DNA from 3 places in the Nocardia sp. NPDC060255 genome. Region 3 is predicted to be linked to each of the others. Evidence: riboswitches for the same ligand, from Rfam matches in the RefSeq annotation. Region 3 holds a riboswitch; each other region holds the start of a gene.
What was found. A riboswitch is a leader RNA that binds a small molecule or an ion and turns the genes downstream of it on or off. The one in region 3 is predicted to bind cobalamin.
Positions count from the first base shown of each region.

Region 1 (5,568 bases), on a different contig from region 3:
GCGGCGCGGCAGCGATGCGGAGCGGCTTTTGGCATGGCGTCGGGCCGAAGGGCTCGGGCGGGTGGTGGTCAAACCGCTCGACAGTGCGGGATCCGATGACGTGTTCATCAGCGATTCCGAGGCGGAGGTTCGGGCGGCGGTCCAGGCGATCATCGGCAAGACGAATCTGATGCTGCGGACCAATGCGGCGGTGCTGGCGCAGGAATATCTGGTCGGAGACGAGTTCATCGTCAACTCGGTCAGCCGGGACGGCAAGCACTGGTTCACCGACGCGTGGATCAGCCACAAGGTGACCGTGCGGGACAACCGCCGGATCTATGACTGCGAAGACCTGCTGTCGCAGGACGATCCGCGCTTCACCGAGATCATCGACTACGTTTCGGGCGTGCTCGACGCGCTCGGCATCGCGAACGGGCCCGCGCACACCGAATTGATCTACACCGCAGCGGGTCCCGTGCTGCTGGAGACCGGGGCGCGGCTCTCAGGACTGGCCAACCCGCGCGCCCTCGATCGCGTCACGGGTGTGAACCAGGTCGACCTGACGATGGACTGCTACCTCGGCGAGGGACGCGCGCTGGCGGCGCAGCCGCCGGTCTATTCGCGGCGGGAGCAGGCGCGCTGCGTGAATCTCATTGCCCACCGGGAGGTTCCGCTGCCTGCCCAGGCGCTGCGGGCGGAGCTCGAACGGCTGCCCGCTATCGAGAGTGTGCGCTTCCGTATCGCCGATCAGGCGATGACCAGGCCGACGGTCGATCTCAACTCGTCGCCGGGTGTGGTGTTTCTCGTGCATCAGGACGCCGCCGAGATCGAACGGTCGTACCGGACGCTGCGTCGGCTCGAACACGAACTCTTGTAGGAGCCCCTGACAGGCAGAGAGCATCGATGACGAATACGCAGCTGGGGCAAATCCTTCTCGCCGTCCTGGTGCTCCTGCTGGGGGCCAACCTGCTCGGTCAGCTGTTCCGCCGACTGCGTCAGCCCAAGGTCGTCGGCGAGATCCTGGCCGGAATTCTGCTCGGCCCAACGGTTCTCGGGAAGGTCGCGCCCGGCGTCGCGGCCGAGATGTTCGGCGGCGACCAGGCTGATCCCAGCGCGGTGGTGCTCGGGTTCCTGTACAACCTCGGCTTGTTGCTGCTGATGTTCGTGTCGGGCTGCGCCGCAAAGCATCTGCTGGGCAGGCAGAATCGCACGGCCACCGCGTGGATTCTGGGGATCGGCACGCCGCTGCCGTTCCTCATCGCCCTCGTTGCCGCGCCGCTGCTGCCGCTCGCGGATTTCACCGGTACCGCGGGGAGCGAGCAGGCCGTCGTGCTCGTCTTCGCGGCCGCCACGGCGGTGACCTCGATCCCGGTCATCACCAAGATCTTCTACGACCTCGGCATCCTGCATACCCGCTTCGCCAGTCTGCAGCTGGGATCCGCTGTGCTGGAGGACATTGCGCTGTGGGGAGTGCTCTCCGTGGCCACCGCGATCGCGGGCGCCACCCTCGGCGCGGCCGGTGATGAGCTGACCGCGACCATCGGCGGGCACATCGCGGTCAACGCCGCCTACGTGATCGTCGCGCTCACCGTTATGCCTGCCGTGCTGCGTACGCTCTCCCGGGCCGAATGGAATGTGGTGGCGCGCAATTCGCCCATCGCGTGGATGCTCATCGTGTTCCTGGGTTATGTCTCCCTGGCCGCCGCCCTCGACGTGACGCCGGCGTTCGCCGCGTTGCTGGCCGGCTTCGGCGTGATGGGCGGCATGAAAGGTACTGAGCAGGAACGATTCCGGGACCCAATGCAGTCCATCAGCGATGTCTCAGGACACTTCTTCGTTCCGCTGTACTTCGCCATCGTCGGCTACCGGCTCGACCTTTCCACGACGTTCGACCCGCTGATGCTGGTGGGGTTCCTGGTCGGCACGTCGCTGGTGGTGTTCCTGTCCGTGGGTCTCGGCGCCAAGCTGGCCGGGATGAGCCGCCTCGACATCGTCAATCTCGCCATCACCCAGAATGCCCGCGGCGGGCCGGGCATCGTGATGGCCTCGGTGGCCTTCGACGCGGGCATCATCAACGCCACCTTCTACACAACCCTGGTGCTCACCGCCGTGCTCACCTCCCAGGCCTGTGGCTGCTGGCTCGACTATGTGCTGCGCAAGGGGTGGCCGCTGCTGTCCGGCGCCGACCTGCGCCGCCGGGGCATCGAACCGGCACCCGAGGAACTGGCGCCGCAGCGGCCGTGACTCGACGCATGCGGGTCGGGTGGAGTGGTTAACTCGATAGGGAGACTTGGGTGTCGAGGGCAGGAGGGTGTCATGGCGGAGGCGAACGGGATGACCGATCTGAAGCAGGGACAGCCGCACAGTGCCCGCATCTATGACTATTTCTTGGGCGGCAAGGACAACTATGCGGCCGACCGGTTGGCTGCCGACACGATCGAGCAGGCCATTCCCAATGTTCGGCTGGTCGCACGAGAGAACCGCGAGTTCATGCGTCGCGCGGTCGGCTACCTCGGCGCACAGGGCATCCGTCAATTCGTCGACATCGGCACCGGCATCCCCACCGAACCCAATCTGCACCAGGTGGCCCAGGAGACGGCCCGCGATGCGCGGGTGGTGTATGTCGACAACGATCCGCTCGTGCTCGCCCATGCTCGCGCGCTGCTCATCGGCACGCCGGAGGGGCGAACCCAGTACATCGAGGCCGATGTCACCGAACCGGCGAAAATCCTTGCCGCGCCGCAACTTCGCGACACCATCGACTTCGCCGAGCCGGTCGCGCTGAGCCTGATCGCGTTGTGCCACTTCGTGCCCGGCGAGCAGATGTACCAGGTCATCGATAAGTTGCTGGAACCGCTTGTGCCAGGCTCGTTTCTAGTGATGACGCACCTCACCGCCGACCTCGATCCGGAGGCGGTCCAGGGCACGGTGCGCGCCTATGAGGCCAGTGGTATACGGATGGAAGCGCGTACGTATGACGGGGTCGCCCGCTTCTTCTCGGGTTTGCAATTGATCGAACCGGGCATCGTGCCGATCGGCCGGTGGTTTCCCGGCGGCACCGCGCCGGATCCGAACGCTGTTGTCCCGCTGGCCGTTGCGGACTCCGCCGCTGTGCTGAAACCGCCCGCTGCCGGATATGCCGCGATCGGGCGTAAGCAATAGGGCGTTTCGGAACACGCTCGGGTAACGGCGTTCGGCGATCCTTGACCTGTCGTTTCGACCGCTTCTAGAGTTGACGTCTGCTGGGTATGAGGAATCTGGTGTAAATCCAGAGCGGTCGCGCCGCTGTGAACATGCTGTGAATAGCGGTGTGTGAGTCAGAAACTCGGTTCGGCAGGAGTTTTCATTCTGGACGTAGGGACGCGCAATCCCTGGAAGGAGTCCCGCATGGCCACTTATGTTCCGCATGCCGGTGTGACGGTTCGTCCGCTCAGCGCCTCGGTCTCGAGCACGCTCTGGTTGGTCGGCACGGTGCTGGGGGCACTGCTGATCTACTACTTCGTCGGTATCGATCAGGGCGCGGTGTCGATTTTCGGCAGCGACACCCACGTCCACGAATTCGTGCACGACGCAAGGCATTTCCTCGGCTTCCCGTGCCATTGAGTCGGCTCGGCCGGAGCGAGTGGTAGCGGTATGGAGAAGCAGATAATCGGTCGCGGCCTGCTCGCGGGCGCGATCGGTGGGTTGCTGGCGTTCGTGTTCGCGCGGATTTTCGCCGAGCCGGTGATCCAGCGGGCGATCGACTACGAAAGCGGTAGGGACGAGGCGCAGGAGGCGCTGGACAAGGCCGCGGGCCACCCGATGGGAGATATGGGCGCGGAGGTGTTCACCCGGACGGTGCAGTCCAATGTCGGGATCGGCCTCGGGATGATCCTGTTCGGTGTCGCCATGGGTGGACTGTTCGCGGTCGCCTACGCGCTGAGCGTCGGCCGGGTCGGCAAGGTGTCGGCGCGCAACCTGGCGCTGCTGCTGGCCGGGGCGTTCTTCGCGGCGGTGTATCTGGTGCCGTTCCTGAAGTATCCGGCGAACCCGCCCTCGATCGGGCATCCGGATACGATCAGGGACCGGACGGCGTTGTATCTGACGATGGTGGTGTTGTCCTCGCTGTTCCTGCTCGGCGCGGTCCTCTTGGGTCGGAGATTGGCAGCGCGCGTTGGCAATTGGACTGCGAGCCTGCTTGCGGCACTCGCCTTCGTGGTGGCTATCGGGATCGTGATGCTGCTTTTGCCTCAGCTGGGGCATCTTTCGGCGAACACCGCCGAATTCGGCAGGCAGGCGACCGAAACACCGCAGCCGCTGACGGATTCGTCGGGCGGCATCGTGTATCCGGGATTCCCCGCCGATGACCTCTATCGGTTCCGGTTGTATTCGATTGCCGCGCAGGCAATCCTGTGGCTGTCGATCGGACTGGTCTTCGCTACGTTGAGCGGCAAGCTGTTCGAGCCGACGCGTAGATCAGACGCTGCGGAAGCAGGTGTCGCCACATAGGAAGCGCCGCAACGGCGTTGTGATTCTCGCCGGATGGATGTCGAGCCGATCCGGCGGGTCTACGCGTGTCCGGTGAACATGGTGACCAGGCTGTGTGGTGCGTTGTCGCCGGACATCAACTCGTGCAGCTCGGCGCCGTCGATGGCGATATCGGTGCTGCGGGGGAACATGGCGAGCTCGTATTCGGCGATCGCGGCCTCGATGTCGCCGGGATGGGCGGCGAGGGCTTTGCCGAGTTCGGCGCCGTCGAGCAAGGCCAGGTTGGCTCCCTCGCCGTTCGGCGGCGCGAGGTGGGCGGCGTCGCCGACCAGTGTTACGCCCGGCACCCGGTCCCATTTGTGGCCGATCGGCAGGGTGTAGTGCGGGCGGAAGACCGGGGCGGTGTCGGCGTCGGTGATCAGTGCGGTGAGTTCTGGTGCCCAGCCGTCGAATTCGTGCGCGATCCGCGCCTTGGTGGCGGTGGCATCGGTGAAATCGATGGCGGCGAACCAGTCCAGCGTCCTGTTGAGCGTCACGTAGGTGTGCAGAGTGTCGCCGCTTTCGCGGTGCGCCTGGATCCCCTTGCCGGGCGCCGGTGCGATCAGCGATCCGCCGCCGACTACTTTCGCGACGGCGGGGTGGCGGGTGTCGGCGTCGTACAGGTAGGTCTCGACGTAGGCGAGACCGGTGTATTCGGGTGTGGCACTGGACAATAGCGGACGGACCCGGGACCAGGCGCCGTCGGCGCCGACCAGCAGGCTCGTCGTGACGGTGCTGCCGTCGGCGAAGGTGACCTCGTGGCGTCCTTCGCCGAGTGCGCGGGTACCGCTGACCTTGTGGCCCCACCGGATGGTGCCGGCGGGCAGCGAGTCGATCAGCAGCTGTCGCAGTGCGCCGCGCTGCACCTCGGGGCGGCCACCGGTGCCGTCGTCGGGCTGGTCGAGCAGGACGGTCCCGTCGCGGTCGAGGACCCGCATCGCCTGACGGCCTTCCAAGATGAGACTGCGGAACTCCTCTGACAGTCCGGCCGCCTCGATGGCGAGCTGCCCGTTGTATTCGTGGATGTCGAGCATGCCGCCCTGCGCGCGGGCTGTCGACGAGGGCTCGGCCTCGTAGACCGTG
Region 1 covers NZ_JBHXAU010000015.1:32,761-38,328, reverse strand. The annotation lists gene ACFWF1_RS25890 (ATP-grasp domain-containing protein) at 1-856, shown strand, start outside; gene ACFWF1_RS25885 (cation:proton antiporter) at 883-2,223, shown strand; gene ACFWF1_RS25880 (SAM-dependent methyltransferase) at 2,296-3,141, shown strand; cobalamin riboswitch at 3,186-3,327, shown strand; gene ACFWF1_RS25875 (CbtB domain-containing protein) at 3,367-3,582, shown strand; gene ACFWF1_RS25870 (CbtA family protein) at 3,613-4,467, shown strand; gene ACFWF1_RS25865 (FAD-dependent oxidoreductase) at 4,527-5,568, opposite strand, start outside.
Region 1: it holds a riboswitch for cobalamin, as region 3 does, so the genes downstream of both, ACFWF1_RS25875 (CbtB domain-containing protein) here and metE (5-methyltetrahydropteroyltriglutamate--homocysteine S-methyltransferase) in region 3, are expected to answer to the same signal.

Region 2 (5,568 bases), on a different contig from region 3:
GGGTCGGGACAGGTCGAGCTGGCCAGTTCCGGGGTCGGCAAGTACGACGTGTCGTTCCCGAAGCGTTCCGCCGAGGACGCCGACGGCACCACCAGCCCGGAGGAGCTGATCGCGGCGGCGCACTCGTCCTGCTACGCGATGGCCCTTTCGGCCCAGATCGGTAATGCGGGCGGCACGCCGGAGAGCCTGGACGTCAGTGCCGATGTGACCCTCGGCCCGGACCCGGCCGGTGGCTTCCGGATCAGCGGCATCAAGCTGACCGTGCGCGGCAAGGTCTCCGGCCTCGACGCCGACGGCTTCGCCGCCGCGGCCGAGGCCGCCAAGGCGGGCTGCCCGGTCAGCAAGGCCCTCGCCGGCGTCGACCACATCCTCCTCGACGCGGCCCTCGTCTAACTCGGTACAGCAGGCTGCCCGGTTCGCGCACTGTGGTGCGGGAGCCGGGCAGTTTTGTGTGACAACCGATTTCGGGTGAGCAATGGGTCAGGCCCGGCGAAAGAAGCGGCGGGCCGCAGGGTGGTACATCGCGGGGATGGCGATCAGGACTGCGACGATATGGACAGTGCGGAACAGACCGATCACCGCGGATTCGATGGTGAGGTGGGCGAACAGGTCGCCGAACTTGTCCGCGGAGAGCAGCGCCGCGAGCGGTTCGATGATCAAGGAGAGCAGCCCGATCACGCCGATGCCGAAGGTCAGCAGCAGGCGGGCCCAGCGGGCGCCGTGCGTCATTCGGATGGCGACGAGGAGAACGACCAGGTAGATCCCGAGCCGCACGGCCAGCCCGGTCGTCAGGTCCGCTATGTCGACCTCGTCGCGCTCCAGTAGCAGCGCGGACTGCTCGATCGCCTCGGCGACGCCGGCGAGCAGGGCGACGACGAGGCCGACGAACGCGACGAGGACGGCGCGCGGTGGTTGTGCGGGTACGCCCGAACGCAGCGGTGCGGGCAAAAAGGAAAGGGCAGTGCCGGTCATGACACCGACACTGCCCTGCGTCTTCCGGATGCGGATCAGCCCGCGGTAGCGATCGACTCTCGTACCGGAGTATCACTGCGCGTGGCGAATTCGCTGAGCGCGGCGAAGCCGAGGGCCAGGCAGGCCCACAGCGTCGCGGTCTCGGCCAGCGAGGACGCCCGGAACTGCCACAGCAGCGCGGCCGGGAAGTCCGCCTTCACCTCGTTGATGCCCGGCAGCAGGATGTAACCCGCCGCTGTCGCGAGGACGAACGCGGCGAGCCCACCGATCAGTCGCAGCGTGCTCAGCTGACCGCGCAGCAACTTGTAGACGTACACGCTCGCGCCGACGGCCACCAGGCCGAGCAGCACGGCGGCCACCCAGAGCAGGGTGCGCTGGTTGATCGTCTCCGGATCACCGACCGCAGGTGGGTTCGCCGGATATTTGAAGAACGGCACGGCCACGATCGCGGCCCAGCCGCCGAGCCCGATGCCGAGCGCGAGTTTCGGCCCGGAGAGCGTGGTGTAGCGGCGGGCGAAATGCGCGACGGAGGCGAAGATGGCGCCGAGCGCGAGACCGGCCAGGCCGAGCGCGAGGAACTGCCCCGCCTTCTGGCCGGTGCGGCTGACCAGCGGTTCTTCCTCGTCGCCGTGCGAATGCCCGTTGGTCGCTTCCGCTTCCGTGCCGTGCGGATGATCCGCGGCGGCCGCGCTACCGGCCTCCTCGATGGCGATGGCGGCATCGACCTTCGGTTCGCCGATGAAGAAGCCGACCGAGGCGGCCAGCAAGCCTGCGATGAGACCGGCTAGCAGGCCGCGCAACAAAAGGGTCTTCAGGGAACCAATCAGTGGCACGGCAGCCCCAGCAGGTGACGTCCGTCGTGCATCAGCTCATGCAGGTACATCCCGCTGCGCGAGATGACGCCCTGATCGAAGCCGACCAGGTACAGCGTGAGCAGTGCGAGTAGAACGACACCTACTGTGACGAGCACAGTGGCCAGTGAATCGGTTGCCCGGCTCGGCGAATGCGCGATAGCCATGCGAGTCCTCCTAGGGATGCGCGTCCCGTCGAATGGGTTGCGAAGGAGCCGGTGTCTGGCTATCCGGCACCCAGGGACTCGGTGCATGGAACACAGTGGCGCGACCGCTCCGGAATTTCACCGGATTACCGCATCACCCTCGCGTTTTGTCATCCGAACTGTGACACCTGGAAGCACCCGCCGTCAACACGACAGCAGGGGCCCGCCCTGATGTCGGGCGAGTCGCCGGGCAAGTCAGCCCGCCCGGCAGTGCTCGACAGGTCAGTCGGCAGGCTTCGCGGCCACGTCGATGACGACCTCGAATTCCAGCAGCGACGCGCCCGTGGAGACCGGCTGCCGCCGCTCGCCCGCATGCGCCTCGCGCGCGGGCCCGTCCCGCCACGCCGTGAACGCCTCTTCCGAATCCCACTGGGTGACAACGAAGTACCGCTTGTCACCGGCGACCGGCCGGAGCAGCTGGAAGCCGAGGAAACCCGGGGAGCCCTCGACCGCGTGCGCACGGTGGGCGAACCGCTTCTCCAACTCGGGGCCCGCGCCCTCGGGAACCTCGATCGCGTTGATCTTCACAACAGCCATGGGCTCGACAATACGACCCGCCAGCGTCCGTCCGGTATGGGCCATATCGGGGGCACCGCGCACGGCCGGGGCGCGCCGGGCAGAATCAGCGGGGTGTTGCACGACGAAGGTGGCGCGGGTGTGCCGATCCTGCTGCTGCACGGATTGATGGGCAGTGCCAGGACCTGGCACGATCAGCTGGACTGGCTGCGCGACTACGGCCACGTCTACACCTTCGACGCCGCCGGGCACGGCAGGCCGGCGCCGGCCGAGCTGACCACCGAGGCGTTCGTCGCCGATCTGGCCGCCGCGACCGCGGGCATCACCGAGCCCATGGTGGTGATCGGGCATTCGATGGGCGCGCTGCACGGCTGGGTGTTCGCCGCGACCTACCCCGATCGGGTGCGCGCGCTGGTGGTCGAGGACATCGCCCCGGATTTCACCGGCCGGACCGCCGCGAATTGGGCGGCGATGATCGAGGCGTGGCCGCAACCGTTTCCGGATGCGAATGCGGTGCTGAGGTTCTTCGGGCCGGTCGCCGGTCGGTACTTCCTCAACTCGTTCGAGCACGGCCCGGACGGATACCGGCTGCACGGGTCGGTCGCGACGTTCCGCGATATCTCCGAGGAGTGGGGGAGCCGCGACTTCTGGCCGCAGTGGCACGCCATCCGGGTGCCCGCGCTCTTGCTCGAGGGCGAACACACCATCACCCCGGCCGGCCAGATGCGTCAGATGGCCGAGGCACATCCCGATGCCGAGCACGTACTCGTCTCGGGCGCAGCGCATCTCGTGCACGACGACCAGCCCGGCCAGTACCGGGAAGCCGTCGAGCGCTTCCTCCGCCGCGTGCTGAACGTCTAGTTGCCGCCTTCACCGGCGAGCGCGAAGAGACCGTCGACGGTTTGCTCGATCAGGCCGTCCACCAGTAGCGAGTCCAGAGCCCGGGCTCGCTGGCCGGGATCGAGGGGCCAGGCGAGGTCGAGACTCACCCGCTCCACCGGTCCCGTCGCGCCGCGCAGGACATCGAGCAACCTACCGCGCGCTTGGCGGTCGGTGCCCTCGTATTTCTGTGTGCGACGGACGATTTCGGAAACGGGACGGCCTGCGGCGACCCACGCGCAACTCGGCAGCGGGCAGCGCGAACAGTCCGGTGTGCGCGCCGTGCACACCGTCGCACCCAGCTCCATCAACGCGGCCGAGAACACCGCCGCACGATCGATCTGTTGCGGCAGTAGAGCTTCCGTCTCCGGCAGATCACGCGACGACGGATTACCCGCCTCCGCACGGCCGTGCACCGCCCGAGCGACAACTCGGCGAACGTTGGTGTCCACCACCGGAACTCGTTGTCCGTAGGCGAAGCACGCGACCGCCCGCGCCGTGTACGCCCCGATGCCGGGCAGGCCGAGCAGTACGTCCACGTCGGCCGGCACCTCGTCACCGTGCTCCGCGGCGAGCACCCGCGCGCATTCGTGCAGCCGCAGCGCCCGGCGCGGATAGCCGAGCTTGCCCCACGCGCGCAGCACCTCGGCCTGCGAGGAGGCCGCCATCGCCGAGGGCACCGGCCAGCGCGCCACCCACTCGCGCCAGATCGGCTCGACCCGGACCACCGGCGTCTGCTGCAGCATGATCTCGCTCATCAGGATCTGCCACGCGGTGACCTCGCGGCGGCGCCACGGTAGGTCGCGCGCGGTCTCCTCGTACCAGTCGAGCAACACGTCGGCATCGATGGTGTTCGGTGCTTTCCTCACGGTTCCTGTCCTACTGCCGCCAGCCGGTATTTGCCGACCCGTAACCAAACGAACTCGCTGGTAACTCGAGCCTTGTGCACAATGGTCGGTATGCCTGATTCAAATCCGGTCAGTGCCTGGAAGTCTTTGCGCGAAGGCAACGACCGCTTCGTCTCCGGTGCGCTGCAGCATCCTAGCCAGGGCGCCTCCGACCGAGCCAAGCTCGTCAGTGGCCAGCACCCGTCCGCGATCCTCTTCGGTTGCGGTGACTCCAGGGTCGCCGCCGAGCTGATCTTCGACCAGGGCCTCGGCGACATGTTCGTCGTGCGCACCGCCGGCCACGTGGTCGACAGCTCGGTGCTCGGCTCGATCGAGTACGGCGTGCAGGTGCTCAACGTTCCGCTGATCGTGGTGCTCGGGCACGACAGCTGCGGCGCGGTGAAGGCCACCATCGACGCGCTGGACGGCGGCGAGGTACCTGGCGGATTCATCCGCAGCGTGGTCGAGCGGGTCACGCCTTCCATTCTGATCGGCCGCCGGGAGGGGCTGTCCACCGTCGACGAGATGGAGGCCAGGCACGTGGTCGAGACCAGCAGGTTGCTCATGCAGCGGTCGATGATCATCTCGCAGCGCGTGGCGACCGGCGAATGCGCGATCGCCTGTGTCACATACAAGCTCGCCGACGGCCAGGTGAAGTTGCAGCGTGTCGTCGGCAACATCGGCGAGCTCGCCTGAGCCGGAGTCGTCGCCGTTTGCCCAGCGTGCGGGCCGGAATTCCGTCGCCACGATCGCGTATTCCGGCTCGACACGCCGTGCGCATGAGTCATCGTGCCCGGTCGTGCCCTTACCGTTGAGGCGTGCTGGAACCGAATGGACCGCTGCCACCGGAGATCTATTGGCGTCGTCGCGCATTGGCGATCGGCGCACTGGTCGTCGCGCTGGCGCTGGTCATCTGGCTCGTGCTGACGGTGTCGCGTGGCGGCGACTCGCCCGGTGACACGAAGCCCGTCGTGGCCGGTTCGTCGTCCGCGACGTCGAGCAAGCCCGCCGACGTCACGACGACAAAGGCCGCTGGCCCAAGCGAATCCGGCGCGCCGGTGACGTCGAGTATTTCCCCGTCCGCGTCGAACGAACCGGCCGCGGGCCCGGGGCAGTGCCCCGATCAGTCGCTGGCCATCAAGATCAGTGTGGACCAGCCGACCTATCGGGTCGGCGAGCAGCCGAACTTCCGGATCGTCATCACCAACATCTCCAGCGCGCAGTGCCAGCGGGACATGAACCTGGCGCAGATCCAGG
Region 2 covers NZ_JBHXAU010000001.1:1,173,864-1,179,431, forward strand. The annotation lists gene ACFWF1_RS05405 (OsmC family peroxiredoxin) at 1-393, shown strand, start outside; gene ACFWF1_RS05410 (hypothetical protein) at 481-972, opposite strand; gene ACFWF1_RS05415 (CbtA family protein) at 1,008-1,805, opposite strand; gene ACFWF1_RS05420 (CbtB-domain containing protein) at 1,796-1,990, opposite strand; cobalamin riboswitch at 2,019-2,174, opposite strand; gene mhuD (mycobilin-forming heme oxygenase MhuD) at 2,252-2,566, opposite strand; gene ACFWF1_RS05430 (alpha/beta fold hydrolase) at 2,660-3,406, shown strand; gene ACFWF1_RS05435 (A/G-specific adenine glycosylase) at 3,403-4,293, opposite strand; gene ACFWF1_RS05440 (carbonic anhydrase) at 4,384-5,007, shown strand; gene ACFWF1_RS05445 (hypothetical protein) at 5,130-5,568, shown strand, end outside.
Region 2: it holds a riboswitch for cobalamin, as region 3 does, so the genes downstream of both, ACFWF1_RS05420 (CbtB-domain containing protein) here and metE (5-methyltetrahydropteroyltriglutamate--homocysteine S-methyltransferase) in region 3, are expected to answer to the same signal.

Region 3 (5,568 bases):
AAGATCCGGAAGATGTCGATACCGGTCGCGGTAGCCTCGGACACGAACGCCCGCGTCACCTGCTCCGGATACGGCGTGTAGCCCACGGTATTACGGCCACGCAGCAGCATCTGCAGACAGATGTTCGGCACGGCCGCGCGCAAGGCGGCCAACCGCTCCCACGGGTCCTCGTACAGGAAGCGCAGCGCCACATCGTAAGTCGCGCCGCCCCAGGCCTCGATCGACAGCAGTTCGGGCGTCAGCCGGGCCACGTGCCCCGCGACACCGAGCAGGCCGTTGGTGCGCACGCGAGTGGCCAGCAGCGACTGGTGCGCGTCCCGGAACGTGGTGTCGGTGACGCCGACCGCCTGCTGCGCGCGCAGCGCCTTCGCGAAACCTTCTGGCCCGAGCTGCAACAGCCGCTGCCGAGAGCCGTCCGGCGGCGGCACCGACAGATCGATCGCGGGCAGCTTGTCGTGCGGATACACCGTCGTCGGCCGCTCGCCGTGCGGCTTGTTCACCGTGACGTCGGCCAGATACGTGAGGATCTTGGTGCCGCGGTCCGCCGACCCCCGCTGGTTGAGCAGCTCCGGACGCTCATCGATGAAGGACGTGGTGACCCGCCCCGCCCTGAAGTCCGGGTCGTCGAGCACCGCGAGCAGGAACGGAATGTTGGTGGTAACGCCACGAATTCGGAACTCGGCGAGCGCCCGCTGGGCCCGCGACACCGCCGCGCCGAAGTCGCGGCCGCGGCAGGTGAGCTTCACCAGCATCGAGTCGAAGTAGGCGCCGATCTCGGCACCGAGGTTGGCGCCGCCGTCGAGCCGGATGCCCGCGCCGCCCGGCGTGCGGTAGGCGGTGATCCGGCCGGTGTCGGGGCGGAAGCCGTTGTTCGGGTCCTCGGTGGTGATCCGGCACTGCATCGCGGCACCGCGGATGCTGACCGTTTCCTGACTGAGCCCGAGCTGTTCGAGGGTCTCCCCCGCCGCGATCCGCATCTGTGACTGCACCAGGTCGACATCGGTGATCTCCTCGGTCACCGTGTGCTCGACCTGGATGCGCGGGTTCATCTCGATGAAGACGTGCTTGCCGCGCTCGTCGAGCAGGAACTCGACGGTGCCCGCGCAGCTGTAACCGATCTCCTTGGCGAAGGCCACCGCGTCGGCGCAGATGCGGTCGCGCAGTTCGGGATCAAGGTTCGGTGCGGGCGCGAGCTCGATCACCTTCTGGTGCCTGCGCTGCACCGAGCAGTCGCGCTCGAACAGGTGCATCACGTTGCCGTGCTGGTCGGCCAGGATCTGCACCTCGATGTGGCGCGGGTTCACCACTGCCTGCTCGAGGAAAACGGTCGGATCGCCGAACGCCGATTCGGCCTCGCGCGACGCGGCCTCGATGGACTCGCGCAGGTGCTCGGCATCGGCGACCCGGCGCATGCCGCGCCCGCCGCCGCCGGCCACCGCCTTGACGAAGATCGGGTAGTCCAGCTCTTGCGACGCGGCGAGCAGCTCGTCCACGTCCGCGGACGGCGCGCTGGAGCGCAGCACCGGCAGGCCTGCGGCCTTGGCCGCGGCGATGGCCCTGGCCTTGTTGCCCGCGAGCTCGAGCACGTCGGCGGACGGGCCGATGAAGGTGATGCCCTCGCGGGCGCAGGCCGCGGCCAGGTCCGGGTTCTCGGACAGGAAGCCGTAGCCAGGGTAGACGGCGTCGGCGCCTGCCGACTTTGCCGCGTCGACGATCGCGTCGATCGACAGATACGCCCGGACCGGGTGTCCCTGTTCACCGATCTGGTACGACTCGGCCGCCTTCATCCGATGGACCGAATTGCGGTCCTCGTACGGGAAGACGGCTACCGTCCCCACGCCGAGCTCGTAGGCCGCGCGAAAGGCCCTGATGGCGATCTCGCCGCGGTTGGCAACCAGAACTTTCGTGAACATCCGCCTAAGGTACCCGGACTCCGCCCCCACGCAGACACGGAAGGGGCCTTCGCAAGCATCTTCACAACCCGGGCTAGCACTGTTGCGAAGATCCGTGCCCCGCGACATCACATCGTCAGATCCAGTGCATCGTGCGATGCCGGAACCCGCCCCGGAACTGACCTACCGCGAGGCCGATCATCAGTCCGCGTTCTTCGGCGACTAATCCGCGAGTAAAGGGCAGCCGAATCATCCGTAACAAAACTTCGGGAAGATGAATTTCGGGTAAACCATTCTTGGGGAATTCGCCGTTCAGTCGCGCAAGGCCGAGACCTCTGCTACGGCCCTGCCGATAGCCGGGCCGGAAACCGCGACGGTAGCGATAGGCGATCAGCGCCTCGGCCAGATAGCCGAGGCGGTATCCCGCTCGATGGGCGCGCCAGCCGAATTCGAGATCCTCGTTGGCGGCATAGCTGGCGTCCTGTCCGCCGAGCTTCCGATAGACCTCGGCGCGGCACGCCATGCTGGTGCCGATGATCACAGGAGCATAAACGCCGGGCGGCTGGAATTGGTCCGGCGCCGGGATGTTGGCGACCAGGCGCGGGTGGTCCGTGTTGAGCGAATCACCCTCGATCGCAGAACAAGTCAGGTCGTAGCCCTCGTCCAGGAACTCGACCATGCGACTGACCCAGCTCGGGTACGCGCGGTCGTCGTGATCACAGAACAGTAACACCTCACCCGTGGCACTACCGGCCCCGACATTTCGGGCAAATGCGGCACCGCACCCACCCGACGCATCAACATACCGGAGCTTCAGCCGATCCCGGACCTGGTGATTTTCGATATGGACGCGCACGTCGACCGGTGAGCCGTTGTCGGCGATGACAACGTCGAATTCCCCCGGATAATCTTGACGCGTCAAGGCGTCCAGCTGTATATCGAGCAGATCACGGCCCGCGACCGTCTCCACATATGTCGGAATGACGATCGATACCGATCGTTCAGTCGTCACAAGCACTCCTGCTATCGACCCCCGCGCCGAAGCCCTCCCCAGAGGGTGACAACTTTAGACATATTCCGGAAAGCTGGGCTACACCCGATTTCCGTGGGGTTCCTCACAGACTTGGACAGGCGACCAGATGACGCGGGCCAGCCGATCGAGAGCGACCGCCGCACCGCCCGGCCGCACCGCGCTCCCGCCACGCGCCCTATGCTGGAGGGTGCAGCTGGTTCACCGCGCGCGTACGAGATGGAGCCCCGTCGTCGCGTTGCGGAGCCGAGTTCGGCCGCCCCGAAAGGGCGGACGGGCGAGAGGGAACCCGGTGGGAATCCGGGACTGTCCCGCAGCGGTAAGCAGGAACGAACGCCGTTACAAGCACTGGGCGCACCACACCCGGGAAGCGACGGCCAGTAGGTCGGCCGACCAGGCCGGTGCCTGTGAGTCCGAAGACCTGCCAGCCGTGTCGGATACGCCGTATCCGACGGCCACCGCCTCGTGGATCTGGGCGCGCGGTCTACCAGTACTTGATGTGTCGGGCTCTGTTGTCGAATCTCCTGACGTGTCACCCGGTAGCCGCGCAGCCCGCATGGCGACGGCCCACGACACCAGCACTGGAGAGACAACGTGACTGTTGTAAATCAGACACCGTTCACCGCAACGGTTCTCGGGCTACCTAGGGTCGGACCGCGGCGTGAGCTCAAGCGGGCCACCGAGGCCTACTGGGCAGGCAAGATCGACGCCGATCAGCTGCACACCGTCGCCCGCGACCTGCGGCACGCCCAACTCGCCGAACTACAAGCGGCAGGCCTGGATTCGATTCCGGTGGGCACCTTCTCGTACTACGACCAGGTACTCGACACCGCCGTCCTGCTCGGCGCGCTGCCGCCGCGGGTGGCCGGGATCGCCGATCCGCTGGACCGCTACTTCGCCGCCGCGCGCGGCAACGCTGGGTCCGACCTAAAAGCCGGCATCGAACCGCTGGAAATGACCAAGTGGTTCGACACCAACTACCACTACCTGGTGCCGGAAATCGACCAGGACACGGCGTTCTCGCTGAACCCGGCGAAGCTGCTCGACGAGGTGCGCGAGGCACTCGCGCTCGGCGCGCCCGCCCGTCCGGTGGTGGTCGGCCCGATCACCTTCCTGAAGCTGGCCAAGGCCACCGGCGGGGCGGCGCTGGACCGGCTCGCCGAACTCGTCCCGCTGTATTCCGAACTGCTCCGGCTGCTGGCCGAGGCGGGCATCGGCTGGGTGCAGATCGATGAGCCCGCGCTGGTCACCGACCTCACCGAGGCCGAAATCGAGCTGGTGCGAAGCACTTACACCGAGCTGACCGCGTCGGCCGAGCGTCCGGCGATCCTGGTGGCGACCTACTTCGGGCACGCCGACGCGGCGCTGAACGCGCTGGCGAGCACCGACATCGAGGGCATCGCGCTCGACTTCACCTCCGGCACCGGTGTTTCCGATGTCGCCGGTATTCCGGCGCTGGCGAGCAAGCTGCTGGTGGCCGGTGTGGTCGACGGACGCAACGTCTGGCGCGCCGATCTCGACGCCGTGCTCGCCACCCTCGGCACCCTGCTGGGTTCGGCTGCCTCGGTGGCGGTTTCGACCTCCTGCTCGCTGCTGCACGTGCCGTACACGCTGGCCGCGGAGACCAAGCTGGACGAGCGGCTGCGGTCGTGGCTGGCCTTCGGTACCGAGAAGGTGGCCGAGGTTCGGCTGCTGGCGACCGCGCTGACCGCGGGCACCGAGGCGATCGACGCCGAATTGGCCGACACCCGTGCGGCATTGGCGGCGCGGCAGGCCGACACCCGGCTGCATGACCCGCAGGTGCGGGCCCGGCTGGCCGAGCTGGGCCCGGACACGATCCGCCGCGCACCCGCCGAGGAGCGCCGCGTACTGCAGCAGGAGCAGTTGCACCTGCCGCCGCTGCCGACCACCACCATCGGCTCGTACCCGCAGACCTCGGCCATCCGGTTGGCCAGGTCCGCGTTCAACAAAGGCGAGATCGACGAGGCGGAATACATCCGCCGGATGCGCGCCGAGGTCGCCGATGTCATTGCGCTGCAAGAGAAGTTGGGCCTCGACGTGCTGGTGCACGGCGAGCCGGAGCGCAACGACATGGTGCAGTACTTCGCCGAGCAGCTCGACGGCTTCGCCGCCACCGAGCTCGGCTGGGTGCAGTCCTACGGTTCCCGCTGCGTGCGGCCGCCGATCCTGTTCGGCGACGTCAAGCGGCCGACGCCGATGACCGTCGACTGGATCAGCTACGCCCAGTCGCTCACCGCGAAGCCGGTCAAGGGCATGCTCACCGGGCCGGTCACCATCCTGGCCTGGTCGTTCGTCCGCGACGACCAGCCGCTCGGCGACTCGGCGCGGCAGGTCGCGCTGGCGATCCGGGACGAGACGGTGGACCTGCAGGCCGCGGGCATCCGCGTCATCCAAGTCGACGAGCCCGCGCTGCGCGAGCTGCTGCCGTTGCGCAAGGCCGATCAGCAGGCCTACCTCGACTGGTCGGTGCAGTCGTTCCGCCTGGCCACCTCCGGTGTCTCGGACGCCACCCAGGTGCACACCCACCTGTGCTACTCGGAGTTCGGCGAGGTGATCGACGCGATCGCCGGCCTGGACGCCGACGTGACCTCGATCGAGGCGGCGCGCTCGCGAATGGAGGTGCTC
Region 3 covers NZ_JBHXAU010000003.1:349,711-355,278, forward strand. The annotation lists gene ACFWF1_RS09945 (pyruvate carboxylase) at 1-1,913, opposite strand, end outside; gene ACFWF1_RS09950 (glycosyltransferase) at 2,029-2,904, opposite strand; cobalamin riboswitch at 3,203-3,345, shown strand; gene metE (5-methyltetrahydropteroyltriglutamate--homocysteine S-methyltransferase) at 3,517-5,568, shown strand, end outside.